3 regions of the Micromonospora sp. WMMD708 genome follow, and region 2 is predicted to be linked to each of the others. Evidence: riboswitches for the same ligand, from Rfam matches in the RefSeq annotation. Region 2 holds a riboswitch; each other region holds the start of a gene.
The links. A riboswitch is a leader RNA that binds a small molecule or an ion and turns the genes downstream of it on or off. The one in region 2 is predicted to bind cyclic di-AMP.
Positions count from the first base shown of each region.

Region 1: another riboswitch for cyclic di-AMP. It lies ahead of ACN260_RS06445 (coiled-coil domain-containing protein); the one in region 2 lies ahead of ACN260_RS19755 (C39 family peptidase).
Region 3: another riboswitch for cyclic di-AMP. It lies ahead of ACN260_RS26750 (coiled-coil domain-containing protein); the one in region 2 lies ahead of ACN260_RS19755 (C39 family peptidase).

Region 1 is NZ_CP186060.1:1,393,972-1,404,118, forward strand. Features, by position in the region: gene ACN260_RS06420 (cellulose binding domain-containing protein) at 1-2,696, shown strand, start outside; gene ACN260_RS06425 (hypothetical protein) at 2,964-3,362, opposite strand; gene ACN260_RS06430 (hypothetical protein) at 3,520-3,663, opposite strand; gene ACN260_RS06435 (STAS domain-containing protein) at 4,019-4,381, shown strand; gene ACN260_RS06440 (SRPBCC family protein) at 4,480-4,947, shown strand; gene ACN260_RS06445 (coiled-coil domain-containing protein) at 5,069-6,127, opposite strand; cyclic di-AMP (ydaO/yuaA leader) riboswitch at 6,132-6,263, opposite strand; gene ACN260_RS06450 (cation diffusion facilitator family transporter) at 6,429-7,343, opposite strand; gene ACN260_RS06455 (HelD family protein) at 7,451-9,568, opposite strand; gene ACN260_RS06460 (alpha/beta fold hydrolase) at 9,712-10,147, opposite strand, start outside.
Region 2 is NZ_CP186060.1:4,439,554-4,449,700, forward strand. Features, by position in the region: gene ACN260_RS19735 (ABC transporter permease) at 1-259, shown strand, start outside; gene ACN260_RS19740 (ABC transporter ATP-binding protein) at 252-1,070, shown strand; gene ACN260_RS19745 (D-ribitol-5-phosphate cytidylyltransferase) at 1,241-2,749, shown strand; gene ACN260_RS19750 (CDP-glycerol glycerophosphotransferase family protein) at 2,772-4,463, shown strand; gene ACN260_RS19755 (C39 family peptidase) at 4,583-5,431, opposite strand; cyclic di-AMP (ydaO/yuaA leader) riboswitch at 5,705-5,849, opposite strand; gene ACN260_RS19760 (hypothetical protein) at 6,357-7,118, opposite strand; gene ACN260_RS19765 (hypothetical protein) at 7,254-7,634, opposite strand; gene ACN260_RS19770 (acyltransferase family protein) at 7,904-9,145, opposite strand; gene ACN260_RS19775 (polysaccharide pyruvyl transferase family protein) at 9,326-10,147, shown strand, end outside.
Region 3 is NZ_CP186060.1:6,072,058-6,082,204, reverse strand. Features, by position in the region: gene ACN260_RS26800 (cytochrome P450) at 93-1,301, shown strand; gene ACN260_RS26795 (ferredoxin) at 1,322-1,555, shown strand; gene ACN260_RS26790 (hemerythrin domain-containing protein) at 1,610-2,212, opposite strand; gene ACN260_RS26785 (TIGR03618 family F420-dependent PPOX class oxidoreductase) at 2,359-2,784, opposite strand; gene ACN260_RS26780 (hypothetical protein) at 2,831-3,181, opposite strand; gene ACN260_RS26775 (hypothetical protein) at 3,298-4,095, opposite strand; gene ACN260_RS26770 (hypothetical protein) at 4,360-4,731, opposite strand; gene ACN260_RS26765 (lipocalin family protein) at 4,971-5,573, shown strand; gene ACN260_RS26760 (helix-turn-helix transcriptional regulator) at 5,671-5,997, opposite strand; gene ACN260_RS26755 (carbonic anhydrase) at 6,242-6,934, shown strand; gene ACN260_RS26750 (coiled-coil domain-containing protein) at 7,023-8,048, opposite strand; cyclic di-AMP (ydaO/yuaA leader) riboswitch at 8,052-8,183, opposite strand; gene ACN260_RS26745 (YibE/F family protein) at 8,350-9,693, opposite strand; gene ACN260_RS26740 (metal-sensitive transcriptional regulator) at 9,914-10,147, opposite strand, start outside.

The sequences.
Region 1 (10,147 bases), 3.0 Mb from region 2:
TCGTGGCCGTACAGTTCACCGTCGCACCGTCCACACCGGCCGCCGCGGCGGCGGCCGAGGCGTACAGCTGGAAGAACGTCCGGATCGACGGCGGTGGCTTCGTCCCCGGCATCATCTTCAACCAGACCGAGAAGAACCTGATCTACGCGCGCACCGACATCGGTGGCGCGTACCGCTGGGAGCAGGCCAGCCAGTCCTGGACGCCGCTGCTCGACTGGGTCGGCGCGGACAAGTGGGGCTACAACGGCGTGGTCAGCCTGGCCACCGACCCGGTGCAGACCAACCGGGTGTACGCGGCAGTCGGCATGTACACCAACGACTGGGACCCGAACAACGGCGCGATCCTGCGCTCGTCGGACAAGGGCGCCACCTGGCAGGCCACCGCGCTGCCGTTCAAGAACGGCGGCAACATGCCCGGCCGGGGCATGGGGGAGCGGCTCGCCGTCGACCCCAACAAGAACAGCATCCTCTACTACGGCGCCGAGGGCGGCAACGGCCTGTGGCGCAGCACCGACTACGGGGTCACCTGGGCCAAGGTGGCGAACTTCCCCAACGTCGGCAACTACCGGGCCGACCCCAACGACACCACCGGCTACCAGAGCCAGAACCAGGGTCTGACCTGGGTCACCTTCGACAAGAGCACCGGTACGGCGGGCACCGCCACGCAGACCATCTACGTCGGCGTGGCGGACAAGGCCAACCCGGTGTACCGCTCGACGAACGGTGGCACGAGCTGGGAGCGGATCGCCGGTCAGCCCACCGGTTACCTGGCCCACAAGGGCGTGGTGGACCCGGTCGGCGGCTTCCTCTACATCGCCACCAGCGACACCGGCGGCCCGTACGACGGCGGCAAGGGTGACGTGTGGAAGTTCAACCGGGCCACCGGCGCGTGGACGCAGATCAGCCCCATCCCGTCGTCCAGCACCGACGCCTACTTCGGCTACTCGGGGCTGACCATCGACCGGCAGAAGCCGAACACCCTGATGGTCGCCACCCAGATCTCCTGGTGGCCGGACGCGATCTTCTTCCGCAGCACCGACGGTGGCGCGACCTGGAGCCGGATCTGGGAGTTCGGCAGCTACCCGGAGCGCACCAAGAAGTTCACGATGGACATCAGCTCGGTGCCGTGGCTGACCTTCGGGGCCAACCCGGCCCCGCCGGAGGAGACCCCGAAGCTGGGCTGGATGAACGAGTCGGTGGAGATCGACCCGTTCGACTCGAACCGCTTCATGTACGGCACCGGCGCGACCATCTACGGCAGCACCGACCTCACCAAGTGGGACACCGGCGGCAAGCTCACCATCAAGCCGATGGTCAAGGGCCTGGAGGAGACCGCCGTGCAGGACCTGATCAGCCCGCCCACCGGGGCGCCGCTGATCAGCGGGCTCGGTGACATCGGCGGGTTCCGGCACACCGACCTCGACGCGGTGCCGCCGATGCTGTTCACACAGCCGGTCTTCACCACCACCACGAGCCTCGACTACGCCGAGGCGAACCCGGCGACGATGGTCCGGGCGGGCAACTTCACCGACGCCGACCGCCCCAACGACAGCCACGTCGCGTTCTCCACCGACGGCGGGGCGAACTGGTTCCAGGGCAGCGAGCCGGGCGGGATCAACAACGGCGGCACGGTCGCCGCCGCCGCCGACGGCAGCCAGTTCGTCTGGGCCCCGGGCGACGCCGGGCAGCAGGTGATCCGTTCGGTCGGCTTCGGCAACTCGTGGACCGCCGCCACCGGCATCCCGGCCAACGCCGTGGTCGAGTCCGACCGGGTCAACAAGAACAAGTTCTACGGCTTCAGCGCCGGCAGGTTCTACGTCAGCACCAACGGTGGGGCCAGCTTCACCGCGTCCGCCGCCACCGGCCTGCCGACCACCGGGAACGTCAAGTTCAAGGCGGTCCCGGGCAAGGAGGGCGACATCTGGTTGGCCGGTGAGGGCGGGCTGTGGCGCTCCACCGACTCCGGGGCCAGCTTCACCAAGCTGGCCGGGGTGTCGTCGGCGGTGAACGTCGGCTTCGGCAAGGCCGCCCCCGGGCAGACGTACCCGGCGGTGTTCACCTTCGGCACCGTCGACGGCAAGCACGGTGTCTACCGCTCCGACAACACCGGCGCGGCCTGGGTGCGGATCAACGACGACCAGCATCAGTACGGCAACGCGGGCGAGGCGCTGACCGGCGACCCCCGGGTCTACGGCCGGGTCTACCTGGGCACCAACGGCCGGGGCATCCTGGTCGCCGACCGGCTCGGCGGCACCCCCACCCCGACGCCGACCACCCCCGGCCCGACCACGCCGCCGCCGACGACGCCGCCCCCCACCACGCCTCCGCCGACCACCCCGCCTCCCACGACGCCCCCGCCCACCACGCCCCCGCCGACGACTCCGCCGCCCACCGGCGGGTGCGCGGCGACGTACAAGGTGACCGGATCGTGGCCCGGTGGCTTCCAGGGTGAGGTGACGGTCCGCAACGCCGGCACCAGCGCGATCGCCGGCTGGACGGTGAGCTGGACGTTCGGCAACGGTCAGACGGTCAACTCGCTCTGGGGCGGCACCTTCACCCAGACCGGGGCGAACGTCTCGGTGCGCGACGCCGGGTGGAACGGTGCGCTCGGCGCTGGCGCGAGCACCAGCATCGGCTTCACGGCCAACGTCACCGGCACCAACGCCGTCCCGGCGGTGACCTGCGCCAGCCGCTGACACCTATCAACTATCCGACACTGGCCGGCTCCCCCGATCCTGTCGGGGGAGCCGGCGCGTGTCCGGTCCGGGATCTGCCCGGTCCAGGGGTGGTCGACTCGGTCGGGGAATCGACTCAGTGCGGCGAAGTTGTGGCATCAACCCGGGTCTTTGCCGCAACATCGCCCCAATGGGGGTGGATCGAAGACGACGTGGGCCCCGGTCGACGCTGAGGAGCGTCGACCGGGGCCTGTGTGTGTCGTGGAACGTTTGCGTGCCGTGGAGCGGTCAGTCGTCCAGTCCGACGGGGGAGTTCGGCCGGTCCACGTCGACGAACTCGATGTCGTCGACGGCCCGGTCACCCCGGCTGCCGGCGGCCCGCGCGGCGGTGCCGGCGGCCCAGCCGATCGCCGCGCCGACCAGCGCCGCGCCGATCAGCAGGGTCCAGGGCAGGGCCGGACGCCGGCCGGCGAGCGCGTCGAAGGCGAGCGTCGCCCGACGGCGGGCCTCGTCGGCGGTCGAGCCGACCAGGTCACCGGCGTCGGCCAGCCCGGAGTCCCGGACGGACCGGGCGGCGTCCCGGACGCTGTCACCGGCGGAGTCCACCGCCGAGAGCAGATGGTGCCAGGCCTGGTCGGCGATCCGCTCGGGCTTGCTGCGGCGCTCCAGAAGGTTGCTGCCGATCATCGTCTTACCTCCTCGAATGCCGAAGTCTGCGGCCACTTCGGATGTCGTCTGCGTGCCGCGGGACGGTTCTCGCGCCGACCGGACACCCGGTCGGTGTCCGAGCAGTGCCCCGCCCGGCCGGGTCGCAAACCCGCTGCGTGCGGGTGACCGTCACCGCTCAGCGCACCGAGACCACCGAGGTGGCGCGGGCGAAATCGTCCCCGTCGTCGTCATCGTCGTCGTCCCCGCCGCCGAAGCCGCAGGCCAGGACGAGAGCGAGCAGCGCGCCGACCCCGGCCAGGCCGAGTAGTTTCCTGAGCATCGATCCGTCTCCTCGATCGTGGTGACCCATCTCTCGCCCACGGTAGGCACCCGGCACAAGCTGCACCGGGGGAGTCGGCGGGACGCGTCGGGGAGCCGGCGGGGCTCGCCCGGCGCACCGCGTCCGGGTGTCGGTGGACCGGGACCGCTACTCTGGGACGGTTGGAACGGCCGAGCTGGGCCGTTCGTCGGAAGAGAACAGGACCAGCAACGGTGCGGAGAGGGACGGTCCGGTCCGTCCGGATCCGCGAATTGCTCATCCCGAGGGGTGGCGACCGAGGCCATCGGAGGAATACTCTCGGTCGCGGCCCGCGTACTGATGAGGCGCCCGGGGACGGGCGAGTGGAGGTGCTCGCGTGAGCCTGTCGATCGTGAAGTCGGTCCTGCCGGCCGGTGTCATCGAGATCGCCCCCCGTGGTGAGATCGACGTCGACACCGCCTACGAGGTACGTGAGGCGATCGCCGAGGTGCTGGCCAAGGGCCGGCCCGCGCGGATCGAGCTGAACATGCGACTCGTCACCTTCATCGACTCCGTCGGGATCAGCGCCATGGTCGCCGGCTTCCAGACCGCCGAGGTCAGCGGCGTCAAGCTGATCGTCACCGAGCCGAGCCGGTTCGTGCACCGGCAGCTCTGGGTCACCGGCCTGCTCGGGCTCTTCGGCGCCCCGGAGCCGTACTTCGCCGGTGCCGCCACCCCCGAGGTCCTGCCCGGCGCCTGACCGGGCCACCGGTCGGCGTCAGGGCCACTGACCAGGGACGTTGCCAGTCCGTCTCCGGTACGGCACGATCGTGCGACCGACGATGGTCAGGAGGCCCGGTGGTCCGGCGGGAGAGCTTCAGCTACACGGTGCAGGCGCGCTGCTCACCGGCGGAGGCGATGGAGCTGCTGAGCGACCTGTCCCGGCAGGAGGAGCTGCATCCCCTGATCGTCCGGGTGCGCCGGCTGGCCGCCCGGCCGGGCGCCCTGGCCAGCTACGCGATCACCGACCGGCTGGAGCTGGGGCCGCTGCGGTTCCCCGTCACCTACCAGGCCGACGTGCTGCTCGCCGGCGACGACGAGATCGTGACGGTGGCCCGCCAGCAGCCCGGCACCACCGTACGCAACCACACCCGGCTGCGGATGGAGGGTGACCTGCTGCGGATCGACGTGGAGATCACCCTCGCCGCACCGGCGCCGTTGTTCGGCTACGCCTTCCGGCAGGCCCGCGCGGCCCACCTGGGGCTGGCCAGCCGCCTCGGTGCCGTTCTGGACTCCCGGGCCGGCGACCCGCCTCCGGTGGGCTGACCACCGCCGGCACCCCGGGCTGCCCGACCCGGTCGCGGCGCGGCGGCACCTGACCTGACCTGCCGTTGCGGCCGGCCGTGGTCCGGTGGCCCGCCCGGGCCGGACGGGCCACCGGGTCGGCTCAGATCATCGACAGGTGCACGTGGTTGGTGTGGTCGCTGGACGGGTCCCCGTTGCCCCCGCTGTACGCCTTCCACCCGCTGCTCGGCAGCCAGATCCGCTTGAACCAGATCACGTACAGCACACCGAGCCGGTCGGCGTTGCGGATGAAGTACGCGGCGAGGTTGTTGCCGTACGTCCGGTCGCCACCACTGGCCACCCCGCCGAAGCCGTTCCGCTGGGCGGCGAAGTCGCACGCCCGGCCCTTGGGGTGCTCGCCGGAGCCGCTGGGCCGGTAGCAGGAGACGTACCTGGTGAAACCGGCCGCCTTGGCCTGGTTCAGGGCGTTGAGCGTACGCGGGGTGATACAGCCGTTGGCCGGCGTCGGGTCGTTGACGCTGCACGACTCGGACGGCCAGGAGCCGTCGGAGTTGCGGGGCGCCCCCTTGGCGTTGCTGGTGGACGTGCCGTCCGAGCTGCCGGAGTCACGGGAGGTGGGGGCCGGCTTGTCGGCGGCGGCCACCGCCAACGCCCGTTCGGCCTGCTCCTTGCGCTTGCCCATGGTGGCGACCTGCTTGCGCTGTTCGGTGATCTCCCGGCTGACCGCGGCCCGGGTCCGGACGGCCTGGTCCCGGGTCTCGATCATCGTGCGCAGTTCCTGGTCCTCCCGGGTGGCGACCGTCTCCAGCGCGGCCGCGCGGTCCAGGAAACCGCTCGGGGTGTTGCTGTTGAGCAGGGCGGACATCGGCCCGAGCCGGCCGGTGCGGTAGGCCGCGCCGGCGATTTCGCCGACCTTGGCGGTCTGCGTGACCAGTTGCCCCTCGATGGTCTTGAGCTGCCCGTCGAGTTCCTGCTGGCGCTTGGTGGAGCGTTCCAGGGCGGCCTTGGCCTCCAGCCAGCCCTTGCTGGCCGCGTCGAGCTGGTCGCGCAGCGCCGGGGTGCCGCCCTCGTCGTCGTCGCCGGGGGCGGCGAGCCGGGTGGCGGGCGCGGCGGCGGCCGGGGTGAACGGCGCGGCCGACACGCCCAGGGCCAGCGCCGTGACGACTGCGGCCAGTAGCCGCGTGGTGGTGCGTACGTGCATGCGGATGTCCTTCCGTCAGCCGCCGACCGGGTTAGCTGACGGGTTCGGGACGGAAGATCCCTACCGCTTGCGCGGATGCACCCCAGGAACGTGGTTCCCCGGTTCGCCCGGGCGGGCGATTAGGCGGCGGCCTCTGCCTGGCGGAGACCGGGGCCGAGCCTACCGGTACGCGTGTGACGCCTGCCTACCTCGTGACTGAGGGTACGAGAGTGAATACCCTTAAAAGGGTCAAACAACGCAAATTTTCGCGATCTCTGTGCGTGCGTACCCGGCGGGGCTGACCTTCCGGCCCGGGGTGGGGTCACCAGTGGGCGGGGCCGCACGCGCCGGGGGTCGCTCCCGGCTCGACCTGGAGGGTGGCGTGCTCGATGTGGAAGTCCTCCCGCAGGGCACCCCGGGCGGCCGCCAGCACCGTGCCGACCTCGGCGTCACCGGCCAGGGTGAGGTGGGCCGAGGCGACGTCCATGCCGGAGGTGAGCGTCCAGACGTGCAGGTCGTGCACCTCGGCGACCCCGGGCACGGCGGTCAGCCGGTCGTGTACGGCGGTCACCGGCAGGTGCTCCGGGGCGGCCTGCACCAGGATGCGCACCGCCGCCCGGCCGAGCCGCCAGGTGCGGGGCAGGATGAACACGCCGATCGCCACGGCGACCAGCGGGTCGGCCCACCACCAGCCGGTGCCGGCGATCAGCAGCGCCGCCACGATCACCCCGACCGAGCCGAGCAGGTCGCCGAGCACCTCCAGGTACGCCCCGCGCAGGTTGATGCTCTCCCTGGCGCCCTCCCGCAGCAGGCCGAACGCGACGATGTTGGCGAGCAGGCCGAGCACCGCCACCACCAGCATCGGGCCGGCCAGCACCTCGGGTGGCTCGCCGAGCCGGCGGACCGCCTCGATCAGCACGTAGACCGCGACCCCGCTGAGCAGGACGGCGTTGGCCAGAGCGGCGAGCACCTCCAGCCGGTAGAGGCCGAAGGTGCGCTGCGGGTCCCGTGCGGCCCGCCGGGTGGCGGTGATGGCGGCCAGCGCCATCCCGATGCCGAGCACGTCGGTGAACATGTGCCCCGCGTCGGAGAGCAGGGCCAGCGAGCCGGTGCCGAAGGCGGCCGCCGCCTCGACCACCATGAGCACGGCGAGCAACCCGAAGGCCGCCCAGAGCCGGCCCCGGTGCCGGTGTGCGGCATTGCTCACCGTCGCGCTGTGGTCATGACCTGCGCCCACGTCCACACCCTCCGTCCCCGCTGCGGACCGGCTCCAATCTATGCTCACATCGCTATGTATGCAAGTGACGGTCGGACGTCCGGCCAGGTGGGCCCGGTGCCGGTCGGTCAGCCGGTCGGCTCGACGGTGGTCAGGCGCTGGGTCGCCCTGGACAACGCCACGTAGAGCGTCCGCACCCCGGAGCCCGGATCGGCCCGGATCTCGCCGGGGCAGACCAGCACCACCCCGTCGTACTCCATGCCCTTGGCCTGGAGGCTGGTCACCACCTGCAGGCGCGCCCCGCCCCGGTCGCCCAACCAGCCGGCGACCTCGTCCCGGCGGGGCACCGGGGTGATCACGCCGACCGTCCCCGCCACCTCGGCCAGCAGCGCGTCCACCGCGTCGGCCGTCGCCCGGGCCAACTCCGCCGCCGGCACGTGCAGCGCCACCGGGTCCACCCCGGTGGAGCGCACCGCACTCGGCAACTCCAGGTCCGGATAGAGCCGGCGGATCTCCGCCGCCGCCACCGCGAAGATCTCCGCCGAGTTGCGGTAGTTGGTGGACAGCGTGAACCGGTGCCGACGCCGCCGGCCCAGCGCCTGGTCCCGGGCCCGGTCCAGCTCCGCCTGGTCACCCGTCCAGGCGGTCTGCGCCGGATCACCCACCACCGTCCAGGAGGCGAGCCGGCCGCGCCGGCCGATCATCCGCCACTGCATCGGCGAGACGTCCTGCGACTCGTCGACCACCACGTGCGCGTAGTCCCGGTAGTCCTCGGGCCGCTCCCGGGCCGCAGCCCGCGCGGCACGCTGCCGCTCCCCGAAGGTGCTCAGCTCCCGGACGCCGCCGGCGAGCTGGAACGGGTCCCGGCGGGCCTTCCTCGGACGGACCGGCTGACCCAGCAGCGCGTCCAACTCGTCGAGCAGGGCGATGTCGGCCACCGTCAGCCCTTCGGTGTCCAGCGACCGGTACGCCTGCACCAGCAACCCGACCTCCGCCCGGGACAGGACGCCGGCCGCGTACCGGTGCAGCCGCTCCGGGCGGGCCAGCCAGCCCAGCACGTGCCGGGGATGCAGCCGGGGCCACCACGCCTTGCAGAACTCCCGGAACTCCGGCCGCTCGATGATCTCGTCCTCGAAGGCGGGCTGCTCGGGCAGGCCGGCGACCGCCAGCCGGCGGGCCTGCGCGTACAACGCGGCGAGCACCCCGTCGAAGCCGACCCGGCGGACCTCGTTGCGGCGGGCGCCCCGGTGCAGCGCCCGGTCCCGGATGCCGTCCAGCTCGCGCCCCTCCAGGCGCAGCAGCGTCCCCCGGTAGAGCAGCCGCAGCTCACGCGGGCCGTCCGGCACCGCGTCCCGGGCCGCCCGCTCCAGCACCCGACGCATCCGCAGCGAACCCTTCACCGCCGCCACCTCGGGCCCGTCCGTGCGGGTCGCCGACAGGCCGGGGAACAGTGAACCCAGCGAGTGCAGGGTGGCGGTCTCCTCACCCAGCGACGGCAGCACCGAGGCGATGTACTCCACGAAGACCGCCGACGGGCCGACCACCAGGATGCCGCCGCCGGCGTACCGGCGGCGGTCGGCATAGAGCAGGTACGCCGCCCGGTGCAGGGCCACCGCCGTCTTCCCGGTGCCCGGCCCGCCGGAGACGATCGTGACCCCCGAACCGGGGGACCGGATCGCGTCGTCCTGCTCCCGCTGGATGGTGGCGATGATGTCCCGCATCCCCCGGCCGGTCGCCCGGGACAGGGTCGCCAGCAGCGCGCCGTCTCCCACCACCGGCATGTCCGGCGGGGCGGCCTCCGGGTCGAGCAGGTCGTCCTCGATCCGGGTGACCTTCTCGTCCGACGAACTGATCGTGCGCCGCCGCACCACCCCCAGCGGCTCCGCCGGGGTGGCCCGGTAGAAGGCGGCGGCGGCCGGGGCCCGCCAGTCGACCACCAGCGTCTCGGCGTCCTCGCCCCGCACGCCGAGCCGGCCGACGTGCAGCACCTGCCGGTCGCGCAGGTCCAGCCGGCCGAAGACCAGCCCCTCGTGCTCGGCGTCGAGCAGGTGCCGGCGCTGGGCGGCGTGGAAGACCATCGCGTCGCGCTCCACCAGCGCGCCGAAGTTGCCGACCCCGGCCAGCCGGTAGCCGTCCCGCTCGGCACGGGCGGCCGACCGGCGCAGTTCGGCGAGCCGGGCGTACACCCGGTCGAGATGCCGTTGCTCGGCGGCGATCTCCTGCTCCAGGGTGGTCTGGTCGGTCAACGTACCGGCTCCTGTGCGACGGCGACGCCGGGCGCGGGTGCACGCCAGGCGGAATGAGGGTACGGGCAGCCGCCCACCCCCCGGCGGGCCGATACCCGTAGCGCGACCTCCACCACCGCCGCGAGGGGCGTCGGCGGGTCGGCTCAGCGTGGCGTCCGCCCGGCGGACGCCGGGTCGCCCGGGACGCCGACTGGTGCCCGGCCGGCCCGGGCCCCGGTGGGACGACGGGGTCCCGGTGCCGTGGCCCGGGCGGCGGACAGCACCCGGTCGAGCACCCCGGCGACGGCGGCGTTCACCTCGTCCGGGCGCTCCATCATCAGCATGTGCCCGGCACCGGGGCAGACGGTCAGCTCGGTGGCCGGCAGGGCCGCCGCGATCGACTCCGCGCACGGCGGCGGGGTCAGCCGGTCCCGGTCCCCGACCAGCGCCGCCGCCGGCAGGTGCGCCAACGCGGCGAGCGTCGCCAGCCGGTGCTGGGCGCCGATCGAGGCGCGGAAACCACCGATCGAGCGCAGCGACGCGCGGGCCACCGCCGAGGTGACCAGCCGGATGTCGGCACCGGAGCAGCGGTCGCCGAAG
Region 2 (10,147 bases):
CACCTGGATGTACGGCTCCGGCGTGCTCTACAGCGTCAAGCTGTTCGACCGGCTGCCGGAGTGGGCCTCGACGCTCATCCAGTTCAACCCGATCCTGGTCTACATCGAGTTGGCCCGGTACGCCCTGCTGGAGCAGGCGCCGCTGCTCAACGAGTCGGTGACCCAACTCTGGCTGGTGGCGTTCGGCTGGGCGGTGCTGGGTGGCATCGCCGGGTACGTCTACTTCTGGCGCGGCGAACAGGAGTACGGCCGTGGATGACCGGTACGAGACGTCCAACGACGTCACAGTGACCCTGCCCCGGGTCGTCGAGCGGATCCCCACCGTGGTGGTCGACGACGCACACGTGATCTACCGGGTGCACAAGGGCGCCGGGGGCGGGACCACCCCGGTGGCCGCGCTGCGCCGGCTGGTCAAGCGCTCCTCCGCGCCGAACATCCAGGAGGTGCACGCGGTCAAGGGGGTGTCGTTCACCGCCTACCGGGGTGAGGCGATCGGCCTGATCGGCAGCAACGGCTCCGGCAAGTCGACCCTGCTGCGCACCATCGCCGGGCTGCTCCCGGTCAACCGGGGCGCGGTCTACACCCAGGGCCAGCCGTCCCTGCTCGGGGTGAACGCCGCCCTGCTCAACGACCTGTCCGGTGAGCGGAACGTCACGCTGGGCTGCCTGGCGATGGGCATGCAGCCCGACGACGTGGCCCGGATGACCCCGGAGATCATCGAGTTCTCCGGCATCAACCAGCGCGGCGACTTCGCCAGCCTGCCGATGCGGACGTACTCCTCGGGCATGGCCGCCCGGCTGCGGTTCTCCATCGCCGCCGCCAAGAAGCACGACGTGCTGCTGATCGACGAGGCGCTCGCCACCGGCGACAAGGGCTTCCGCAAGCGCAGCGAGCAGCGGGTGCGGGAACTGCGCGAGGGGGCCGGCACGGTCTTCCTGGTCAGCCACCAGCTCTCCTCGGTGCGGGACACCTGCGAACGGACGATCTGGTTGGAGTCGGGGCTGATCCGGATGGACGGGCCCACCGACGAGGTGATCCGGGCGTACGAGGCATTCGCCAACGGCAAGTAGTATTCCGGGCGCGCGTACCGCATCGACTCGACGCCCGGCGGACCGCGTCGTCCCGTTGGGGCGGCGCGGTCCGCGCGTTAAGGTTCATCCCGTCGCCACGCTGGCGCAATCTTCCGTTCAGGGCGACCCCCGGGACGCGTGCAGACATCCCCCGAGAGTGAGGATCGGCAATGACGCAGGACCACACCACTGGCCCGGACGCCACACCGGAGACCCCGGCGCCGTGGCGGCCCTCGCGGACGGTGGCGGTGGTGCTGGCCGGAGGCACCGGGACCAGGCTGGGCCTGGGCATCCCGAAGCAGTTACTGAAGATCGCCGGCAAGCCGATCATCGAGCACACCCTGGCCGTCTTCGAGGCCGCCCCGGAGATCGACGAGATCATCGTGCTGATGGCCGCCGGGCACGTCGCCGAGGCGCAGCAGATCGTCGACAAGGCCGGCTTCCGCAAGGTCAGCAAGGTCATCTCCGGCGGCGACACCCGCAACGCCACCACCCGGATCGCGCTGGACGCGGTCGGTGACGGTGACGTCAACATCCTCTTCCACGACGCGGTCCGCCCGCTGGTCAGCGCCCGGATCGTCCGCGAGTGCGTGAACGCGCTGTGGAGCTACTCGGCCGTCGACGTGGCCATCCCCTCGGCCGACACGATCATCCAGGTCGACGAGGACGAGTGCATCACCGACATCCCGGTCCGGTCCCGGCTGCGCCGGGGGCAGACCCCGCAGGCGTTCCGCTCGGGCACCATCCGGGAGGCGTACCGGCGGGCCGAGGGCGACCCGGACTTCGCCGCCACCGACGACTGCGGCGTGGTGCTGCGCTACCTGCCCGGCACCCCGATCAAGGTGATCGACGGCTCGGACGAGAACATCAAGGTCACCCACCCGGTCGACGTGCACCTCGCCGACAAGCTCTTCCAGCTCGCCGCCGCCCAGGCCCCCCGGCTGTCGCACCGCAGCTACACCGAGGAGCTGGCCGGACGCACGATCGTCATCTTCGGCGGCAGCTACGGCATCGGGCACGACCTGGCCGAGCTGGCCCGCAGCTACGGCGCGCAGGTCTTCCCGTTCAGCCGCTCCAGCACCGGCACCCACGTCGAGCAGGCCGGCGACGTCGAGGCCGCGCTGAAGACCGCCTTCGAGGCCACCGGCCGGATCGACCACGTGGTGGTCACCGCCGGCATCCTGGAGAAGGGCGCGCTGGCCGAGATGGACGAGGAGACCATGGACCGGGTGCTCCAGGTCAACTTCGTCGGGCCGGTGATCGCCGCCCGGCAGTCGCTGCCGTACCTCCAGCAGACCAAGGGGCAGCTGCTGCTCTACACGTCCAGCTCGTACACCCGGGGCCGGGCCCAGTACGCGCTCTACTCGTCGACCAAGGCGGCGCTGGTCAACCTGACCCAGGCGCTGTCCGACGAGTGGGCCGAGTACGGCGTCCGGGTCAACTGCATCAACCCCGAGCGCACCGCCACCCCGATGCGCACCAAGGCGTTCGGCGAGGAGCCGGAGCACACCCTGCTGGCCGCCGAGACGGTCGCCCAGTCCTCGCTCGACGTGCTGATCTCCGACCTCACCGGTCAGGTGATCGACGTCCGGCGGGCCCCCGGCGAGGCGGCCCCGGTGCCCGCCCAGCCGACCGCGGCCGAGCAGGACCGGCTGCCCAGCGGCGTCGACGCCGGCTGACCCGACCCCGGAGACGTACGACATGCGTGGTGACCTGGTCAGGAAACTGATCGCGCGGTGCCTGACCACCGGCCTGGCCGTGCTCGCCTTCCTGGTGGTGGCGCTCACCGGCGCGACCGGCTGGGGGCTGGCCCTGGCGGTGGCCGCGCTGGTCGCCGCCGGCTACGAACGCCGGGTCCGCCCCGACGCCGACATCGTCGCCGAGACGGTGCTGCTGGCCGCCGGCATCCTGGTCGGCCACGCCCGCCGGCTCGACGACGGGTTCGACCCGGTGCTGGCGCTCACCGCCCTGGTGCTGCTGGGGCTGGTGCTGCTGGTGGGGCCGCTGCGCGACGCCGGCAACCTGGAGATCCGGGCGGCGAACCTGCCGGTGCGGGCGTGGACCCCGCTGGTCGCCGCCCGCCTCGACGGCATCCTGCTGGGGCTGCTCGCGGTGGTGGCGGTGGCCGCCGCGTTCGCCCTGCCCGCCGTGGTCGCGCTGGCCGTCGTGCTGGTGGTCGCGGCCGGCTGCGGCGCGGTCGGCCTGGACCTGGCCCGGCGGCGGTTCCGGCCGTCGGGCGGGGGCGGCCCGGTGACCCGGGCGCTGCGCGCGCACCAGCCGGAGTTCCTGCTCTACTTCTCCGCCCCGCCCGGCTCGGAGTACCAGGTCACCATGTGGCTGCCCTACCTGGAGCGGCTCGGCCGGCCGTTCCTGGTGCTGCTGCGGGAGCCGGAGTACCTGCCCACGATCGCCGCCGCGACGAGCGCCCCGGTGGTCTACTGCCCCACCCTCAAGGCGATGGACGAGGCGCTGGTGCCCAGCCTGCGGGTGGCCTTCTACGTCAACCACGGGGCGAAGAACAGCCACTGCATCCGGTTCACCCAGCTCACCCACGTGCAACTGCACCACGGCGACAGCGACAAGGCCCCCAGCGCCAACCCGGTCTCGGCCATCTTCGACAAGATCTTCGTGGCCGGTCCGGCAGCGATCGAGCGGTACGCGCGGGCCGGCGTGGAGATCCCCGCCGAGAAGTTCGTCGTGGTCGGCCGTCCGCAGGTCGAAGCCATCGAGGTACGCCGGGAGGCCCGCCCGCCGGCCGCCCCGACCGTGCTCTACACCCCCACCTGGACCGGCCACCACGCCGACGCCAACTACTGCTCGCTGCCGGTGGCGGAGCCGCTGCTGCGCGCGCTGCTCGACCGGGGGGCCACGGTGATCCTGCGGGCCCACCCATACACCGGGCAGAACCCGACCTCGGCCCGGCAGCTGGCCCGGCTCACCGAGCTGCTCGCCGCCGACCGGACCCGTACCGGCCGGCAGCACCTGTGGGGTGCGGCGGCCAGCCGTGAGCTGAGCCTGACCGACTGCGTCAACCGCTCCGACGCGCTGGTATCCGACGTCTCCGGGGTCATCTCCGACTACCTCTACTCGGGCAAGCCGTACGCGGTGACCGACCTGGGCGTCGACGGCGACGAGTTCCTCACCCGGTTCCCGCTGGCCCGCTCCGGTTACGTGCTGCGCCGGGACATGGCCAACCTCGACGAGGTGCTGACCGGCCTGCTGGACACCGACCCGCTGGCGGCGGCCCGCTGGGACACCCGCCGCCGCTACCTGGGCGACTTCCCCGCCGACGCGTACGCCGACGGTTTCCTCGACGCCGCCCGCCGCGAGCTGGAGCCGGGCTGGACCCCGCCGGCCCCGCGGGGCGCCACGGTCCTCTCGCCCCGGGCCTGACCCGGCGGTGGCCTCTTGGGCCGATGTTGCGGTATCCGGATCCGCTGACACCGCTACATCGGCCCCATGACGAGCACCGCCCCGGCCGCGGGCGGCCGGGGCGGGTGGGGGTGGCTCGGTCAGGCGGAGTAGCCCCGGGTGGCGATCCAGTTGGCCAGGGTGGTCACGCTGACCCAGTAGGCCGGCAGCGACGGGTCGGCCGAGTCGGCGATCCGCACGGTGCGGCCGTTGTCCCGGTAGCCCACGGCGGCGACGTAGTGGCCACCGGGGAAGGAGTGCCAGCCGCCGTCGAGGTCGGTGGCGTCCCCGGCCACGTTCGCGACCACGGCCCGCTTGTCGGTGACCGCCGCGACCACGTCGGCCCGCAGCCGCTCGATCTGGGCGTCGCTGGGGGTGCCGGCGAACATCCGGGTCCGGTACGGGTCACCCTTGACCACGGCGTTGAGCACCCGGGTGGTGTCCTCGGCCGAGTTGGTGCCCATCTCGGTGGTGCCCAACTGGGCGGCGAGGGCGTCCTGGCCGCGCTCGATGCCGGCCGCGCTGAGCGCGTTGCGTACCGCCGCCGGGCCGCAGTAGTAGTAGGTGATCTGGGCCTGGTAGTCGTAGCGCAGGACCTTCGACGAGGGGGGCTTCGGGGTCGCCTTGCGGATCAGGTCCGGGTCGGCGGTGGCGCGGGCCTTGGCCCGGGTGACGTGCGGCGACGGGGTGGGACTCGCCGAGGGGCTGGTGGAAGGGGTGGCCGACGGGCTGGCCGGGGCGGGTACGGTGACCCGGGCCTGGGCACGGCTGGCGACGTCGTCGAGGCGGGGGGCGGCCTCGGCCACGGCGGTGGCGCGCTGGTCGGTCGGGGCGTCGTCGACCCCGGCGGCCAGGGCGGTGCCACCGGCGGCCAGGACGAGGACCGCCGCCGAGCCGGCGACCATCCGGTACGGGCGCTGGGCGCCCAGCCGGCGGAGCTGACGCTTCATGTGGTGCTTCACGGGGTGTTCCTCCACGGGGCGAGGCGGCCGGGCACGCCGGATCGGCACGCGGCGGGTACGCCACGCGCGGATCGGGTGTTGCGCCGCTCGTTCGGCAGGGACCGCCCGGCGGGGAGCCGGACGGGTCGGCGGGTCGCCCGACCGGGGTCGGGCGGCGGGGTGGACGGCCGGGTCAGCGCGTCAGGCGCGACGGTCCGGCGGCACCCCGGCACCGAGGTGGAGGAACCACCGAGAGGGTGGGGTCATGCTGCACGAGGATGAAACTCCTTCCGCTGCCGCCGACCGGGTTAGCTGACGGATTCGGGCGGGAAGATCGCCCTACCCCGGGCCGTGGCCCGGAGATTCACCCCAGGTGGTGCGTGTGGGTCCCCGGTTCGTGACGTGCACGATTGAGCGGGTCGGTGCGGCGTCGCCTCCTGCGATCGGAAACCGCACCGGACCGCAGCGACACTACTGGCCGCCCTCCCTCCCGCCAAGCCCCGTGAGCTGCGTAAACATCGTCGGGTCGGCTTCTTTGCGGGGCACTCGGGCAGCGAGGGCCAGCCCCGGGGACGAAGCGTCGTCGGACCCCGGCATGGCGACAACCGGACAACCCGACCGCAACCTCCGATGATCATCGAAGTCGATGTGACCGCCTGTGACTGCCTGTCCGATTTTCCCCGGCCGTGACGCCCCCCACACCGGAGCTGGATAACAATTCGACCCCCGAGACCCCCGCCCGCACGGCCCCGGAGCCCTGGGGCCCTGGGGCCCTGGGGCCCTGGGGCCGCAACGGGGCCGAAGTTGCGGGGTCAACGTGGGGTGGACACCGCCATTTGCGCGTCGTTGTGTCGATCACCCCGGGCCGGGCCGGGCCGGGACAGGCCGGGCCGGGCCGGGCCGGGACAGGCCGGGAGCGGCGGTCGCGGGGTGGTCAGCCGACCCGGGCCGGGTGCCAGCGGGCGGCCTGCGTGGGGCGGGTCGCCGCCGACGTCGCGGTACGGGGCAGCGGGACCCGGCCCGGCCGCACCCGCTGCGCCGCCGCGTACGCCTCGGCGGCCAGGGATCGGGCGGCCTCGGCGGCCAGCTCGGCGTCCCGCCACGCGACGCTTTCCCGCCAGGCCGCCGCCCGGTACGCCGCACGCCTGTCCTCCCGGACCGCCCGGGCGAGCATCACCTCGTGCTCGACGGGGTGCCGGCGCGGGTCCCAACCGTCGCGGTGCGCGAAAACGTCCCGCAGCCGCTCCACCGACAACTCGCCCCGCCAGTGCGCCGCCACCGCCTCCTGGTGCAGCCACCGCTCCCGGCCCGCGTACTCGGCGGGTGTCCGGGGGGTACGCGGGCTGGGCAGCGTCCCCGCGCCGACGAACCGGCGGGCGGCCGTCTCGGCCTCGTCGTACGCCTGCCAGGCCCGTTCCAGGGTGTCCTGGGCGGCCAGCCAGGCGGTCCGGTGACGGCGGGCGGTCTGGGCCGCCCCGGCGGCGGCGACGGCCACCTCCTCGGCGTACCGCCGCAGGTCGGCGACCGGGGGTGGGGCGTCCGGCGGTGGTACGACGGGGGTCGCGTCGGTCGCCCGGTCCCGCTCGGGACGGGCGACCAGGACGGCGAGGCCGGTCAGCGCGAGGACGAGCAGCAGGGACCAGATCGCGGTGGCGGTCGGCACCCCGATCAGGAACTGGGAGAGCACGGTGTTCACGGGTCGACACCTCGCGGACGGATGTGGCGGGTCGGGGCCGTACCGGGGCGGGACCGTTGCGGGCAACGCCCGCCCGGGGCGGTACGGGGACGAGGTCGTGGTGGTGGCTGGCGGGTGACTCCGGGTGGAGCGGGGTCAGCCGGCCGGGGGTGCCCGGGGCCCGGCGGCGGCGGGCACCCGGCCGGTCGGTGTCACCAGGGTGGCGGCCGGAAGCTCCCGGGCCGCGCCGGCCGGCACGGCGGACACTCCGGCGTCGACCCGGTCGGTCGCCACCACGTCGACCCGCCCGGTCCCCCGGTCGTCGGAGCGGATGCCGTCGCCCCGGCCGAACGGGGTGTCGAGGGCGACGGCGGCGGGGAAGGAGTGCGCCGCGTCGGCCGACAGGGCACCCGGGGCCGGGTCGAACAGTGCGGGGCCGGCGGCGGCGAACGCGAGTGCGACGGCGAGGCCGGCGAGCAGCCGGGACATCCCGCGCGCGACCCACCACAGGGGACTGGTGGGCGCGACCGGGAACACGTGACCACGCTACCGAAGGGGTCACCGACCCGCAGCACCGCCGGGCGTGTCGCCGCGCCGGTCGCGTATGGCAACCGGTCACACCCGGCGGGCGACAGACACCGGCCCGACATCCACCGTGGAGCGAGCACCGCCACCACCCGCGCCACACCCGGCACCGCCGCCGAGCCCGGCACCGCCGCCGAGCACGGCAGCGAGCAGGGCGGGCGGCAGCGAGCAGGGCGGGACGCGCAAGGCGCAGAGCCGGACGCGCCGGGAACAGGGCCGGGTCAGTGCGGGTCGCGCGGTCCCGCGTACTCGACCGGGCGGCCGTCGCGCGGCCCGCCGTCGGCACCCCTCGGCCCCGGCACGACGGCCGGCCCGCCGGCACCCGGAGCACCGGCACCGGAAGCACCGGCGGCGACGTCAGGAGCAGCGGCGGAGGTGGCCGGGGTGGTGCGGCGGCGGGGGGCCAGGCGGCGCATCATCGGGGTCTCCACGAAGCGGTGCAGCGCGGCGGCCAGCGCCAGGTTCACCACCAGGAAGCCGAGCACGGCCAGCGGCCCCGACCAGCCGGGCAACCCGACACCCCAGTGCCCGGTGAGCCGCAGCACGGTCATCATCACCAGCACGTGCACCAGGTAGAAGGCGAACGACACCTCACCGAGCCAGATCAGGGTGCGGTGCCGCCACGGCGACCAGCGACCCTGCACGTCAGCGCGGGCCGCCGCCGGGATGACCAGGATGTACGCCACCGACAGCAGCGCCGCCCACATCTCGGCCGGGATCCAGTGCGCCGCCACCCAGACGACCACGAAGAGCACGCTGGCCAGGGGCAGCCCGGGGCCCCGCCAGTGCCCACGGCGCAGCAGCTCGGCGGCGGCGACACCCAGCCAGAACTCGGTGGAGCGGACCAGCGGGAAGACCTGGGTGAACCACCAGTTGGTGCCCTCGGGCAGCAGTTGCTGGCCGGGCCACAGCGCCAGGATCACCAGCGGCACCGCCACCACCACGGCCCAGAGCAGGCCGGACCGGGCCCGCCGGATCGCCGGCAGCGCCAGCGGCAGGCAGAGGTAGAAGAACAGCTCGCAGGACAGCGACCAGCTCACGTTGTTGATGCTGTAGAAGTAGCCGGGGGTGGGGTCCCACGCCTGGACGAGGAAGAGGTTCTCCAGGGCGGCACGGGGCACCACCGGGTCGGCGAACCACCACATCACCAGCAGCGCCGCCGCCCAGGTCAGCACGTGGTTGGGATAGATCTTGGCGAGCCGGCGACGCCAGAAGTCCCGCCGCCGGTCGCCGTCGCGGGCCGACCAGACCAGCACGAAGCCACTGAGGATGAAGAAGAACTGCACCCCGGACAGGCCCAGGGTGAACAGCCAGTCGACCACCGCCTTGGCGTCGGGCTGGGTGACGATCCGCATGGTGCCGACGTGGTAGCCGAAGACCAGCATGGCGGCGATCCAGCGCAGCCCGGTCAGCGACGGGAGCCGGTTCAGCGCCGGGGACGCGGTGGTGGGCACGCTGGTCACCCGGGGCACCCTACCGGCACACCCCGGTACCGGCGACGGACCGGGGTGGTGCGGATGTGCGGAAGGTGTACGAAATCCCTCCACTGACCTAACATCGCGGGACCTGTCGGTGTCGGCGTACCCGTGGGTCAGGTCGGCGGCCGGCGGAGGCTCCCGGCGAACGAGGAACGGAGCGAAGTGGTGCACCAACGGATCCTGATGCGGGCGAAGAAGGACCCGTTCGACGTACGCGGCCCGGAGGAGGCGTACGAGGGGAACTGGATCGGGGAGAACAACGGCAACCTGGTCTTCAGCCACGCCGCCCACAAGCTGCTGCGCACCTCCACCGCGCGGATCACGTCGACCGAGTTCAAGGTCGACCTGCGCGACGCCGACCGGATCAACGAGCAGTACGACGTGTACGTCATCCCGCTGGCCAACGCGTTCCGGCGCAGCTACGCCCACCGCATCGAGCTGATGACGAAGCTGGTCGAGCGGCTGCGCATCCCGGTGGTGGTGTTCGGGGTGGGCGTGCAGACCGACATCCACGGCGACCGGGAGTACCTGCGTCCGATCGACGACGTGGTCAGCCGGTTCGTCCGGGCGGCGCTGGAGCGGGGGCCGAGCATCGGCGTACGCGGGGAGATCACCGCGCAGTACCTGAACACGCTGGGCTTCTCCGCCGTCGACGTGATCGGCTGCCCGTCGATGTTCCTGCACGGCGACCAGCTCCGGGTGGAGAAGTCCGCGCCGGCCCTGACCACCGACGCCCGGGTGGCGCTGACCGTCTCCCCGTACGTCAAGTCGATGGCGAAGATCATCGCCTCGCACCAGGCCCGCTACCCGAACCTGCGCTACCTCCCGCAGGACCTCAAGACGCTGGGCACCCTGCTCTACGGCGACGCCCCGCAGGACCGGGGCAAGACCAGCGCCATCCCGATCCACACCTCGCACCCGCTGTTCACGCAGGACAAGGTGCGGATGTTCCTCGACCCGTGGACCTGGATGGACTACCTCGCCGGG
Region 3 (10,147 bases), 1.6 Mb from region 2:
CTATCCGCACTCGGGGCATGACTCACCGTGGAGTCGTGTGGAGTGGGTCGGCGCGCGAGCCCGCGGGCCGTCGACGAGAGGGAGCATCCCCGGTGACCGAGACAACGCACGCCACGCAGGCCCGGCCGTATCCGTTCAGCGATCCGCACCGGCTCGACGTCGACCCCCGGTACGCCGGGCTGCGCCGCGACGAACCGTTGGTGCGGGTGCAACTCCCGTTCGGGGAGCCGGCCTGGCTGGCCACCCGGCACGCGGACGTGCGGACCGTGCTGGGTGATCCGCGGTTCAGCCGGGCCGCCGCCGTCGGACGGGACGAGCCGCGCAGCGTCCCCTACCAGCGGGAGTCCGGCATCCTCGGGATGGACCCGCCCGAGCACAGCCGGCTGCGTCGGCTGGCGGCCAAGGCGTTCACCGCCCGGCGGGTCGAGGAACTGCGTCCACGCACCCGCGAACTGGCCGACGAACTCGTCGCCGGCATGATCGCCGCCGGGTCACCGGCCGACCTGGTCGCCCACCTCGCGACCCCGCTGCCGATCCGGGTCATCTGCGACCTGCTCGGGGTGCCGGTCGCCGACCAGGACCGGTTCCACACCTGGTCCGAGGCGATCGTGTCGACCACCTCGCTGCGGCCGGAGGTGGCCGAGAGCTACCTCGACCAACTGCTGTCGTACATGGCGGGGCTGGTCGCGAAGCGGCGGGTGACCCCCACCGACGACCTGATCGGGGCGATGGTCCGGGCCCGCGACGAGAACGCCGACCGGCTCACCGAGGACGAGATGGTGCGGCTGGCGGCGGGCCTGCTGGCCGCCGGCCACGAGACCACCGTGACCCAGATCCCCAACCTGGTCTACGTCCTGCTCACCGAGCCCGACGTCTGGCAGCGGCTGCTCGACGAGCCGTCCCTGGTGCCGTCCGCCGTGGAGGAACTGCTGCGGTTCATCCCGCTCGGCGCGACCTCCGCGTTCGCCCGGTACGCCCTGACGGATGTCGAACTCGGCGGGGTGCTGGTCCGCGCCGGGGAACCGGTGCTGGTCTCCATCCACTCGGCCAACCGGGACGAGACCGTCTTCCCCGACGCCGACCGGCTCGTCCTCGACCGGGAGGCGAACCCGCACCTCGCCTTCGGGCACGGCCCGCACCACTGCATCGGGGCCCAACTGGCCCGGATGGAACTCCAGGTGGTCCTGGAGACGCTGCTGACCCGCACCCCGGGCCTGCGGCTGGCGGTGCCCCCGGCGGCACTGACCTGGAAGAGCGGCCTACTCGTCCGGGGTCTGACGGCGTTGCCCGTCAACTGGTAGCGAAAGGAACGGTGGAGCTGATGGGGGACAGCGGCTGGCGGGTGCACGTGGACCCGACCCGGTGCATCGGGGCGGGGATCTGCGCGAGCTACGCCCCGGCCCACTTCGTCCTGGTGGACGGGGGGTTGTCCCGGCCGGTGGCCGAACGGATCGACCCGGCGGACGCGGTGCTGGACGCCGCCGAGTCCTGCCCGATGGAGGCGATCGTGGTGTCCGACGCGGCGGACGGCAGCCGGGTCGCCCCGCAACCGTGACCGGACGCGGTGGTCACCTCCGGCGGGGTGCCCGGAGGTGACCACCGGCGACGGTCAGTCCTGCCCGTCGTGCAGCTCGGCCCGGCTGGTCGGTCGCCCGCTCAGCGTGTCCCTGATCCGGTCGATCAGCCCGGCGCCGGGGTTGAGCAGTCGGTTCGCCGGTGGGTGGTCCGGTGCGCCGGGATGCGGGCGGGTCGGCAGGTGCCCCTTCGCCGCCAGCACCCGGTCGGCCAGCTCCACCAGCTCCTCGTGGGCGACCGCCGCCCGCAGCCGGGGGAACAGCTCCGACTCCTCCTCCCGTACGTGGTGCCGGATGGTCTTCGCCAGGTGGCTGATCAACGGCTCGAAGCGGGCGTCGGACGGGTCCAGCGGCTCCAGTTCCTTCAGTGTCCGCTCGGCGGCGGCGTGTTCGGCGATCTCGTGTTCGGCGAGCTGGTCGCCGTCGGGCAGGGCCCGGCGGGCGGTCGGGTAGACGTACATCTCCTCGGCGACCGCGTGCCGGACCAGTTCGGCGATCAGCACGTCGGCCAGCCGGCGGCGGTGCCCGGCGGTGCCCTGCGGGTTCTCCAGCTCCACGAAGATCGCCTCGATCTCGTGGTGGTCGGCGGTCAGGACGTCCACCACGTCCCGAGCCGTGGTGGCCTGTAGGTCGCTCATCTCGGTGCCCCTAACCGGTTGCGGACGGATCGGCTCCTGGCGGGGCCTGTACCCACCGCCGGCCCTCCGAACCCATCACCGTCGATGGGCCACCACCTGTGGACCCCGCCCGCACCGGCGACGGTCAGCGACCCGTCGCGCCGGTCCTATTCGGACGCGGGCGGCGGGAGCGAGCCGAGCAGGCGGGTCACGCCGATCTCGATGACCACCCGCTCCGGGTTGGGGCGCGGCGGGCGGTAGCGCTCGGCGTACCGGCGCTCGGCCTCGGCCACGGCGGCGGCGTCGGTCCGCAGCACCGCCCGGCCCTCGACGGTCAGCCACCAGCGGCCGTCGAGGTGACACGCCGCCACGGGGACCCCCGCCGCGCCGGCGGCGGCGACGTACCGGGCCTTGGCCGAACCGGCGGACGTGATCACCCGGGCCAGCCCGGCAGCCGGATCGTAGGTCAGCCCGACCGGTACGACGTGCGGCGTGCCGTCGGGCCGCAGAGTGGTCAGCGTGGCCAGGTGCCGCTCGCGGCAGAACGTGAGGACCCGCTCGTCGTGCGGGTCCAACCGATGCCTGCCGGCCATGTCCGTCCCCCGTCCCAGGGCCGGCGCGGTCCCGGCTCGGCCCCGATCATGACACGATCCGGCGGGACCGGCCCGGACCGGGCGGGACACCCGTGCGACCGGGTTGACCGGGCAGGCTGCGCCCGGCGGCCCGGCGTCGGTGGGCCAGCCGGGTCAGGTAGATCAACGCCCCGGCCAGCACGCCCATGTCGTCCAGGAAGATCGGGTCGGGCAGGAGGTCGACCGGGCAGATCGTGTAGATCAGCGCGCCGTAGAACGCCACCTTGCCGCTCACGCCGAGCGTGCCGAGCAGCCGCCGGGTGCGGACCACCCGTACCGCCAGCAGGACCGCGCCGACCAGTGTCGCCAGCGCCAGGATCGCGCCGACTACGACGAGCGCCCACATCTCCCGGGACATGCCCGCAACGCTAGTCCAGCGGCAGCCCGCCTGCCGCGGTCCGGAACGCGACGCGCCGCCGTCACCGGCATGTGGCGCGGCCCGGCCCGGTGGCGGCGACGTCGTCGGGAGGTGGGTCAGTAGGCGGCGACGGCAGCCCGGCCGCGCGCCACGACCGGGTTCTCCCGGGTGGTGTCCGCCGTCGGGCGGGGAGCCTCCGGCATCGGCAGCACCGACTCGGCCCGCTCCGGGCGGCGCTCCCGCGCGGCGAACGCCTCGTCGCGCAGGCTGCGGGCCGCCGCGCCGGCCAGGTCGGCGGCCCGCCAGGCCGCCTGCTCCCGGGCGACCGCCGCCCGGTGCCGGGCCGCCAGGTGGTCCCGGGTCGCGCGGCGCAGCACGAGTTCCTGCTCCACCGGGTGCCGGCGCGGGTCCCAGCCGGCCCGGTGGGCGAGCGCGTCGGCGAGCTGCGCGTCCGACAGCTCACCCCGCCGATGCGCCTCCTCGGCGGCCCGGTGCAGCCAGCGTTCCCGGTCGGCGTACTCGGCGGGGGTCTGACCGGTGTGCGGCAGGGGCATGACCGCGGCGGCGGCGAGCCGGCGCAGGTGCGCCTCGGCCGCCTCCAGAGCCGTCCAGGCCGACTCGACCTCGTCCTGGGTGACGAGCCACTCGGCCCGCAGCCGGCTCGCCGTGGTGCCGGCCCGGTCGGCCGCCACGGCGACCTCCTCGGCGTACCGGGTGTGCTCCCGGTCCTGCTCGGCACGTTCCGGGTCGTCGGGCAGGGCGGCGTCGCGGAACCGGCCGGCCACCGCCAGCCGGAGCCGGCCGGGCCGGACCACCAGGGCCGCGACGGCGACAGCGGCGAGGGCGAGCAGGATCAGCCAGATCGCGGCGGCGGCGGGGACATCGGGCAGGACGGCGGAGAAGACGGTCTGCATCACCAACACCTCACGGTGGACAACGATGTGGACGGACGGGGGCCCGGCAGCGGGCGGGAGCTGTGCGGCGCGTCCTGCGGCGGGCGGACCGGGTCGGTCGGACCGGACCTGCCGGTCGGACCGGACCTGCCGGTCGGATCGGTTCGGACCGGATCTGCCGGACCGGACCTTTCCGGATCGCGGTCGGACCGGCCGGGGCACCCCGGAGCCGCGGTCGGCAGGGGTCCGGTGGTGGCCGGACGGGCGGCGCAGGTGCCGCGCGGATCAGCTCCGGGGCGGGCCGCGCCGGCCGGTGGCGTCCCGGACCGGGTCCGGGGTCGCCCCGGCGGCCGGTGCGACGGGCCGGGCGGCGGCCTCGACGGCGGGCGTCGGCGGCTGGGGTCGGCGGGACCCGTCGTCGGGCCGCTCGTCACCGGGCCGGGCCTCGGCCCGGTCGCCGGTCGGCCGGGTGTCGGCGGGCAGCGTCGCCACCCGCGAGGTCACCACGGCCGGTCGGGCGGCGACGGCGGCCGGCCCACCGGTGACGGCGAGGAACCCGCCGAGGCCGGCGGCGAGCACCAGCGCGGTGACCGCCAGCCGGGTCAGGTCGCGCAGCCTCGACACCCAGAACGGCGGGGTGGAGGCTACGCGGATCACCCGTCCAACCTATCCCCGACCGGCCGTCCGCGCAGCGGCGGTGACCCGACCGGAGGGGTGAGTCGGGCCACGGTGTGCCGTGTGGACGGACCGTTCCCACCAGGGATACGGCCGTTGGCCTGCGCCTGGATGCATCGACGGGAATGAGAATGCCGACAGTTTCCGGCTGGTGCGTCCGGGCAATTCCGCCGGCGGCGTGACGCTCCGTCGCGCCGGACCGACAAATCGGAGGAGACACCATGGGAGTACGCCGTCAGGTCGCCGCGGCCGTCGCGGTGGCCGCCGCGGCGGTGCTGGCCACCGCCGCACCCGCGCAGGCCGCGCCGACCGCCGTCGACACCGGACCGCTCACCCCGGTGGCCGACGTCGACGTCGAGCGCTACGCGGGCGACTGGTACCAGATCGCCGCCATCCCGGCGATCTTCGAGATCCAGTGCTACAAGAACGTGACGGCGCGGTACGACGTCCAGCCCGACGGCACCATCGGGGTCCGCAACGCCTGCCGCACCATCCTCGGCACCACCAGCGCGGTCACCGGGCGGGCCCGCAGCGAGAACCCGCCGGCCGACTCGGCGTTGACCGTGTCCTTCCTCAAGCTCGGCGGTAAGTGGATCTACCTGGGTGGGCCGAACTACGTGGTGATCGGGCTCGATCCCGACTACCGGTGGGCGGTCGTCGGCGACCCGGACCGCAGCACCGGCTTCGTCCTCTCCCGGGAGCCGGCGCTGACCGGGGCGCAGACGGCGGCGGCGAAGGCGGTGCTCACCGCCAACGGCTACGACCTGTGTGACTTCCGCACCACCCGGCAGGACGGTGGCGGCGGAGCCGGCAGCTTCTGCTGACCCTCCACGCGCGACGGCCCGTCCCCGCCGGGGCGGGCCGTCGACGTGTGCCGGGTCGGCGGTGTCCGGCCGGGCCCCGGCGTCCGGGCCGGTCGGCTCAGGACCCGGCGTCGGTCGGGTCGGGGCTGAAGAGGGCGAGCAGGGCACCGACCTGGCGGTCGGCCTCGGCGGGGTGCCGGAAGTGGCCGCTGGGGTTGAGCGTGTACTCGTTGCGCCGGCCGACCCGGGTACGCCGCAGGTAACCGCCGGCCTCCAGGTCGGCGACGATCGCCTGGGCGGCCCGTTCGGTCACCCCGACCTCGTCGGCGACGTCCCGGAGGCGGGCGGTGGGGTTGCGGGCGATGGCGAGCAGCACGTGACCGTGGTTGGTGAGGAACGTCCAGTTCCGGGTGCTCCCCGTGCCGCCTGTCGCCATGACGGTCATGGTATGGCCCGTTCCTGGGAGACCCGTCGCCGGCCGCCCCGACGCGTCGCACCCGGGCCCACGCGTCGCCCACCGGTCCGGTGCGCGCCCCGGGGCCGACACGTCGTCGACACCGCGCCGACCGACGCCTGAAACGTGTATCACGAAATCTTGACGTACCTTTAGCTGCGTGTGACCGTGGGGACACGGCCGTCGTCGCCGCCGGCCGGCGTGACCAGGCGCGATTCCGGACCGAGGTGAGGCAATGGCCCCGATCACTCCGACCCAGGCGCTGGCCGAGTTGCAGGCCGGCAACCGGCGGTTCGTCGCCGGTGTGCCCCGTCATCCCAACCAGGACGCCGGGCACCGCGCCGCCGTCGCCGACGGTCAGCATCCCTTCGCCGTCATCGTCGGCTGCTCCGACTCCCGGCTCGCCGCCGAGATCATCTTCGACCGGGGTCTCGGCGACCTGTTCGTGGTCCGGACCGCCGGGCACACCGCCGGGCCCGAGGTGCTCGGCAGCGTCGAGTACGCGGTCACGGTGCTCGGCACCCCGCTGGTGGTGGTCCTCGGGCACGACTCCTGCGGTGCCGTGCAGGCTGCCCGGGACACGGCCCGCACCGGCACCCAGCCGCCGGGGCACCTCTACTCGGTGGTCGCCGCCGTCGGGCCGAGCCTGCGCCGCGCGGCCCAGCAGGGGGTGCACGACATCGACGGGATCGTCGACATCCACATCGCGCAGACCGTCGAAGTGCTGCTCGGCAACTCTCCGGTGATCGCCGCCGAGGTGGCCGCCGGTCGGTGCGCGGTGGTCGGCATGTCCTACCGGCTCGCCGCCGGCGAGGTCCGCCAGGTCGCCCCGGCCGAGGAGCCCACCGCTCAGGCGTCCGCCGTCGCGGTACCCGGGCCCGCCGTGCCGACGGGTGTCGACCCCGCCCCGGCGGCCGTCCCCGGCTGAACCGCCCCAGGCACGACGAAGGCCGCCCGGCTGGACCGGGCGGCCTTCGTCGCTTGCTCGATCGACCCCGATGGGGCTGATCACCGCGCTACAGCAGTGACACGTGCACGTGGTCGGTGTGGTCGGACGGCCCCGAGTACGAACTCCAGCCGTTGGCCGGGAACCAGATCTGCCGGTTCCAGATCACGTAGTAGATGCCCAGCCGGTCCGAGTTGCGGATCAGGAACGCGGCGAGGTTGTTGCCGTACATCCGGGTGTCGTTGTTGTGCCACGGGCTGAACCCGCTGTTCTGCAACGACCAGTCGCACGCCCTGCCCTTGGGGTGCTCCCACGGCCCACCGGGGCGGTAGCAGCCGACGAACCGGTTGAACCCGGCCCGCTTGACCTCCTTGTACATGTGCAGCGTGCGCGGGGTGACGCAACCGGACGTGGTCGGGTCGTTCTCACTGCACGACTCGCCGCGCCAATCGCCGTTGGCGCTCTGGCCGGGGGCGACGCGGGCCACCGGGGACGTCGCGTCGACCAGGCCGCCGGTGAAGCCCCGACCGCCGACCAGGGCCAGCGCCTTGTCGGCCTCGGTCTTCTTCTTGGCCATCAGGTTGGTCTGCTTCTGCTGCTCCCGGACCTCGGCGTCGACGGCGAGCTTGGCCTGCTCGGCCCGGGTCTTGACCTTGTTGACCTCGGCCAGCTTGCCGGCGTTGACCATGTTCAGCTCGTCCAGGGCGGCGGCCCGGCGGACGAAAGCGTCCGGGGCGTCGCTCTCCAGCAGCGCGGCGACCGCGCCGACCCGACCCGTCCGGTACGACTGGGCGGCGATCTCGGTGACCTGCGGGGCCAGCGCCGCCAGTTCCTGCTCCGCCTTCTCCACCTCGATGGCGTATTCGAGCTGGCGCTTCTTGGACTTCTCCAGCCGGGTCTTCGCCGCCGAGTACTCCCGGTTGGTGGCTTCGATGACGTCGGTGAGCAGCTTCGGCTCGTCGTCCTCCTCGTGCCCCGAGGGGGTGGGCGCGTTGGGCGCGGCCGTCGCGGGGGCGGCGGCCGGTCCGGCGACGATCGCCAGGGCGGCGAGTACGGCCACTGCCGGCGTCAACCAGCGGCGTAGGGGTGCCGTCACAGTTTTCCCTTCCGTCGACCGCCGACCGGGTTAGCTGACGGGTTCGGGACGGAAGTGGCCCCTACCGCTGGCGCGGATTCACCCCGGGTGCTCGGTTCCCCGGCTCGCCGTACGGCGATTGGGCGGTGGCACCGCTGGCGCCGGTGGGCGCCTTCGGCGGTGACCGGCAGCGAGGTTACCCGAGAGTCGTCCCGGGGATCTACGCCCGCAACCCGACCAAATGAGTATTTTCCCGATAGCGAGGGGTAATCAGTGACGCGACCGACAGCCGCGACCTCGCCTCCGGTCACGCAGCGCAGTGTCACCATGCGGTGTCCGTGCTCCTTTCCGGGTCTGGCCACCGTGCGGCGGCCGGGGTGGACGGATCGCCGTGCCGGGGCGCGCTCAACGCCTCCAGCGCCTCGGCGCGGTCGGGGGCCGGACGTGGGGTGGGCGGCGGCCCGGCCGTACCGGCGTCGGCCGGCCCCCGTCCGGCGGTCACGACCAGTGCGGCCAGTCCGGTGGTCAGCGGCACCGCCGCCACCAGGCCGAGGGTCGCCACCGCGCTGCGGACGATCTCCTGGGCCAGGAACTCGCTGGTGAGGATCTGGCCCACCGGGCGGCTGTCGGCGGTGAGCAGGAGCAGCAACGGCAGCGACGCGCCCGCGTACGCCAGCACGATCGTGTTGACCGTGGACGCGATGTGCGCCCGGCCGACCCGGGTCGCCGCCCGGTAGAGCTGCAACCGGGACAGCCCCGGGTTGGCGTGCGCCAGCTCGGTGACGGTGGCCGCCTGGGTGACCGTGACGTCGTCCAGGACCCCCAGCGAACCGATGATGATCCCGGCCAGCAGCAGGCCGTGCAGGTCCACGTCACGTTGGTACATCGACAGCGTGGTGGCCTCCTCGCTGCCGTACCCGGTCAGGTGGGTGGCGGCGGTGGCCAGCGTGCCCAGTACGCCGGTCAGCACCAGGCTGCCCAGGGTGCCCAGCACCGCCACCGAGGTCTGCGCGGTGATCCCGTGGGTCAGGTACAGCACCACGAACATGATCAATGCGGCACCGGTGACCGCGATCGGCAGCGGTGCACCCCCGGCGGAGATGCCCGGCACCACGAAGGTCAACAGGATGGCGAAGCTCGCCCCGAGACCGGCCAGGGCGGCCAGCCCGCGCAGCCGGCCGAACGCCACGATCGCCGCCGCGAACAGGGCGACCAGCCAGAGCAGCGGCATGCCCCGCTGGTGCTCGGCGATGTGGTAGCTGCTCGCCGACGGATCGCTCGGGTCGGCCAACGCGACGAGCACCACCTCGTCGCCGACCGCCACCGTCGGCGCTCCCGGCCCGGACGGTACCGGTGTCTGCACCTCCCGGCCCGCGTCCGGCCCCTGCTCGACGGCGACCGTCACCGTCCCGCACGGCCCTTCGGCCACCCCGGAGGGGCCGTCGGGGGTCTGCGGGGCGGGCGGGCACGGCTCGGTCACCACCCGGGTCACCGTGCCGTGGTGACGGGGCACCTGCTCACCTTGGTCGATCTCGGGGGTCGTGCCGGGCCAGAGGACCAGCGTGGCGATCACCGTGACCACGATCAGCGGCACCACCGTCATGACGAGGAGCCGCCGCACCCGCGGCGGGGTGGACGGGGTGGGACGGGTGTGATCGGCGCCCATGCGTGCGAGTTCTCCCAACGATCCGGGACGGGATACGTGTCAGCCGGCCAGCCGGTTCACCACGGGCGGCGGGTCATCGTCGGACGATGGTAGCCACCACCACGGCCCGTCCGCCCGGTTCGGCCTGCCCACGCGCCGACCCACCCGTACGGCCGGGCGGCTGCCCGTGGTCGTCGGCATGCTGCCGGGCCCGCCGCGACGCACATCCCCTCGGGGCGGGTCAGCCGCGTTTCATCAGGCGGCCGACGGCCGCCATCATCTCGGCTGCCATCTCGTCGGCGCGGCCCTCGGCGGCCCCCTCGTGCATGCAGTGCCGGGCGTGGCCGTCGAGCAGCCCGAGGGCGACCTTGTCCAGGGCGGCCTGGACGGCGGAGATCTGGGTGAGCACGTCGATGCAGTACCGGTCGTCGTCGACCATCTTCTCGATGCCCCGGACCTGCCCCTCCACGCGGCG